2 regions of the Prochlorococcus sp. MIT 1303 genome follow, and region 2 is predicted to be linked to the other one. Evidence: predicted binding sites of a transcription regulator. Region 2 holds the regulator's gene; the other holds the start of a gene.
What was found. Region 2 encodes HrcA, which represses chaperone genes, less so after heat shock. Its sites were predicted from a motif close to TTAGCACTCNNNNNNNNNGAGTGCTAA; they were not measured.
Positions count from the first base shown of each region.

Region 1: the regulator HrcA is predicted to act here: its motif matches at 1,209-1,235, upstream of groES (co-chaperone GroES).

Region 1 covers NZ_LVHK01000043.1:214,304-216,783, forward strand. Annotated here, with positions in the region: gene groL (chaperonin GroEL) at 1-761, opposite strand, end outside; gene groES (co-chaperone GroES) at 843-1,154, opposite strand; gene atpD (F0F1 ATP synthase subunit beta) at 1,383-2,480, shown strand, end outside.
Region 2 covers NZ_LVHK01000044.1:443,766-446,245, reverse strand. Annotated here, with positions in the region: gene PMIT1303_RS11255 (DUF3352 domain-containing protein) at 1-517, opposite strand, end outside; gene hrcA (heat-inducible transcriptional repressor HrcA) at 858-1,856, shown strand; gene PMIT1303_RS11240 (transposase) at 2,055-2,480, shown strand, end outside.

The sequences.
Region 1 (2,480 bases), on a different contig from region 2:
TCAATGTCCTCAGCAATGATCAGCAGGGGCTTGCCAGTGCGGGCAATCTGTTCGAGCACAGGCACCAGATCCTGTACCAAGCCAATCTTCTTGTCAGTGAGGAGAATGTAGGGCTCATCCAGCACAGCCTCCATCCGCTCAGTGTCAGTGGCGAAGTAAGGGGAGATGTAGCCCTTATCGAAACGCATCCCCTCGGTGACCTCCAGTTCAGTGGTCATGGACTTGCCCTCTTCAAGAGAGATCACACCTTCCTTGCCAACTTTGTCCATGGCGTCAGCAATCATCTGACCCACTTCCTCGTCGTTGCCGGCAGCAATGGTTCCACACTGTGCAATGGCGTTGCTGTCACTGATCGGCTTGGCGAGCTCCTCAATCTTGGAGACGAGGAAGTCGGAAGCCTTGTCGATACCCTTCTTCAAGGAGATTGCATTGGCACCAGCCGCCACATTGCGCAAGCCGGCCTTCACCATGGCATGAGCCAAAACAGTGGCTGTGGTCGTGCCATCACCTGCAGCGTCATTGGTCTTCGAAGCTGCCTGACGGATCAGAGCAACACCAGTGTTCTCAATGTGATCTTCAAGCTCAATCTCTTTGGCGATGGTGACACCGTCGTTGATGATTTGGGGTGCCCCAAACTTTTTCTCAAGCACCACATTGCGGCCTTTGGGCCCGAGTGTGACGGCCACGGATTCGGCCAGGATGTCAATGCCGCGCTCAAGGGCACGTCGAGCTTGCTCGTTGTAAATAATGCGCTTAGCCATGGGAGGCGTTGTCCTTTAAAAATGATGGATTTGGTCAGTTGAAAGCCGGTGTCAGCTGAAAGTCAGAGTCAGCCGCAAAGCTCAGTTGACGACAGCAAGGATGTCCTTCTCGGACAACAGCACGTACTCATCTGTGCTGAGCTTGATGTCTGTACCTGCGTACTTGCTGTAAAGAACCTTGTCTCCAACTCCCACTTCGGGGGCCTGGCGGGAACCATCGTCATTGCGCTTTCCAGGGCCAACTTGAACCACCTCGCCCACCTGGGGCTTTTCCTTGGCGGTGTCAGGCAAAAGGATGCCGCCCGCAGTTTTCTCCTCTGATTCAGAGACTTTCACAAAAACGCGATCTCCGAGAGGCTTAACGGTGGAGACGCTGAGAGAAACAGCTGCCATGGGTGTATTGAAAGAGCAAGAACAGGGCGCCGAAGCACCACATAACGACCTGGAGTAGCACTCGTGGCCATTGAGTGCCAACCCTATGTGTGTTGATGCTGTGCCGACTAGTCGATCCCTGTGCGGGTCACCGAACCCTGAGAAGATCTCGCCATGCAGTGGTAATGTTGCGCCGCTCTGAAAGGGAATGCGTTAGACACGCAACCCCTTGCAAAACTCTATTTTCTTATGGCCGCTGCAGCTACCGCCACCGCCGGCACCAAGGGCGTCATTCGTCAGGTGATTGGCCCGGTTCTGGATGTGGAATTCCCTGCCGGCAAGCTGCCCAAGATCCTCAATGCCCTTCGCATTGAGGGCAAGAACCCATCCGGTCAGGATGTTGCCATCACTGCCGAAGTGCAGCAACTCCTCGGCGACCATCGAGTGCGTGCGGTCTCCATGAGCAGCACGGATGGTCTGGTTCGTGGCATGGAAGCCCTCGACACCGGCGCTGCAATTTCCGTGCCCGTTGGTGAAGCCACTCTGGGCAGGATCTTCAACGTGCTCGGCGAACCAGTTGATGAGCAGGGTCCTGTTACAACCGATGCAACTGCCCCGATTCACAGGCCATCACCAAAACTCACTGAGCTAGAGACCAAACCAACAGTTTTTGAAACTGGCATCAAGGTGATTGATCTCCTGGCTCCTTACCGTCAAGGCGGCAAGGTTGGCCTCTTCGGCGGCGCCGGTGTGGGCAAGACCGTGCTGATTCAGGAGCTGATCAATAACATCGCCAAAGAACACGGTGGTGTGTCTGTCTTTGGTGGTGTGGGCGAGCGCACTCGTGAAGGCAACGACCTCTACGAGGAATTCAAAGAATCCGGAGTGATCAACTCCGACGACCTATCGAAGTCGAAGGTAGCTCTTTGCTTCGGGCAGATGAATGAGCCCCCTGGCGCCCGGATGCGCGTTGGTCTTTCAGCTCTCACCATGGCTGAGCACTTCCGCGACGTGAACAAGCAAGACGTGCTGCTGTTCATCGACAACATCTTCCGTTTTGTGCAAGCCGGATCAGAAGTTTCTGCTTTGTTGGGTCGCATGCCTTCCGCCGTGGGTTACCAGCCCACCCTTGGTACCGACGTAGGTGCACTTCAAGAGCGCATCACCTCAACCCTAGAGGGATCGATTACCTCAATTCAGGCCGTCTACGTTCCCGCAGATGACCTCACCGACCCCGCACCAGCCACAACATTTGCCCACTTAGACGCCACAACTGTGCTGGCTCGTGCATTGGCCGCCAAGGGCATTTACCCAGCTGTGGATCCTTTGGATTCCACCAGCACCATG
Region 2 (2,480 bases):
CACTAATCACTCCCATCCCCCGATAGCGGCTGATCTGCAGATCTGTGCCAGCCAAGCTGCGTGCTTGCCAAAAGCGCTGCAAAAACCGCCTCGCACCATCCTGATCTCGACTCTCTAGAACCAAAAGCCAACCCATGGATCCTTCTGACCCATTGGGTTCCAACAGAGCCATGCTCACTTGCGGACCAAGCCAGTCGACCAACTCCGACTCAAAATCCAAACCAGCGAGTGCGAAGGCACCATCACGAATCTGCTGAGCACCATCGCGAGCCTTACGACGGTTGCGTGCCGGCGCTACAGCCTGGGCATAGGCCGGCACACGCACTGGATCCATCAACCAATGAACGGCAAGAGCAGCCTCTCGAGGCACAAACCTTGCAGCACGTGGCAACTCCAGTGGCTGATCAACCAAACGCAGAGGGTTTTGGCGGGCCATAGCCCATCCAAGCCCCGCCACCAATGAGAACAGGACAAACACCGTGGCTAGCACGGCAATCAAAAACGGGCGGGCCTTCATGGGCCGGCAATGGGACTCTTTAGATCATCTTTATCCATTAATCGTCTGATCGTCTTGCGCCCAGTATGAAGCGCTCACAAAGGCAACATCAATGAGTCGATTGACAGGCCTGTTTGCGCAAGCCAACTGAATCGCGAACAGCAGCAAAATTTCCGCCACAAAATCTTGTCGAGCTGCACGACGAGAAACACAACAGCTGCAATCTGGAAAGAAGCATCGAGACTTGGTGATGCTGGGTTGCAAGCAAGCTGCGCCAACACTGAGACCGGCTTAGTGAGTTCGTGACAGAGCACAAAAGAAGGGCGCCCCCCCGTACCATCAAGATCCCGACGTCACCGCTTTGGAGTCGCTACCGGCACGACAACAGCAGGTGCTTCAAGCAACGGTGCACCACTACGTGGACACGATTGAGCCCGTCGGCAGCAAAACCCTGGTGCAACGCTTTGGCCTCAAAGCGAGCGCCGCAACGGTTCGTTCGGCAATGGGGGCCCTTGAACAGCGTGGCCTGCTCACCCAACCTCATACTTCGGCGGGAAGAGTTCCGAGCCCGCAGGGCTATCGCCACTATGTGGACTGCTTGCTGCCGCCTCCTGGATCGGCGGCGCAGCACCTGGAACGGGAACTGACAAACCTCAGTCTGCGCTGGGCAGCTCTCGATGACTTGATGTGGCAATTGGCCCGTCGCCTCACCGATTTCACCGGCCTCATGAGCTTGATTACCAGGCCAGCACGGCCTAAGCCAACGCTTCAAGCCGTACGCCTGGTGCGCAGTGGCGACCGGCTGCTGGTGATGCTGGTTGAAAGCTCCAACCAAGCCAGTCATCTCAATCTGCGCCTGCCCCATGAAGCCAGCAACGAACTCGAAGCCATCGAGGAGTGGACCCGCGATCAACTGGCCACAACGGGCAACGGCAGCCTCGACTGGTCGAGCCTGCCACCGCAGCTCAATCTGAGCGGATCTTTACTGCGAGAGGCGATTCACAGCCACAGCCAAGCTCAAACACCGGCTGAATCAGATGCAGTGTTCCACGGGATGTCAAGGCTGCTTGCGCAGCCAGAATTCAGCAGTAGCGCCAGCCTCCAACCTTTACTTGAACTGATGGATACCCAGCCTGCTGCAGTGGTGCCAGTTGGCAATGAGCAACTGGGAGGCGTGTGGATCGGCGCGGAGCACCCCAAGAGCGCCCTGGAAGCCTGTTCTGTGGTACAAGCGACCTATCACAGCTCCGGGGAAGGCATCGGACAGGTTGCTCTCGTTGGCCCGATGCGCATGGCTTATGCCACAGCCAAGGCAGCCGTGAGCAGCGTGGCGAATCACCTTGAAAGGCTGCTCTGCTAAGCGAGACAGCTAACTATTAGTTGCAAACTTTTTTACTACGTCTACCGATGTTCGGCGACTAGGTTTTCGGCGGTATAAACGATTCAACAAAAGCTGAACAATGGAACCCATGCACTGATTGATCCTTGCGTTATTCGTTCTCGTGATCAGTTACTCGGTAACCCCTTGATGATGATCGAGCTCTGATGCCGCAAGGCCATGGCTCGAGCCAAACGCTTACTGCCAGCAGGCTGCAGTTTTCATATCACGCTCAGGTGCAATAGCCGTCAGTTCTTGATTGCAAAAGGGCTCAGACGGGATGTGTTGCTAGCTGTGCTGGCAACAGCCAAGCAGAAGGTTCCTCATCGCTTGTATGCGGTGTGCCTGATGGCCAACCACCTGCATCTGCTTCTACGACCTGATGATGCAAGTGAGCTGCCGAACTTGATGCATTGGATTGGCTGGTATTCAGCGATGGCACTTAATCGTCTTTCTGGTCGTTGCGGACATTTTTGGGAGGCTAGGTATTACGCCACTGCAATTGCTCCAAAAGATCACAGACGAGTGCTGAATACCTTGCGGTATATCCACGCCAATCCAAAGGCAGCAGGAATCAGGAAAGGGTTTTATGACCCCTATTCCAAT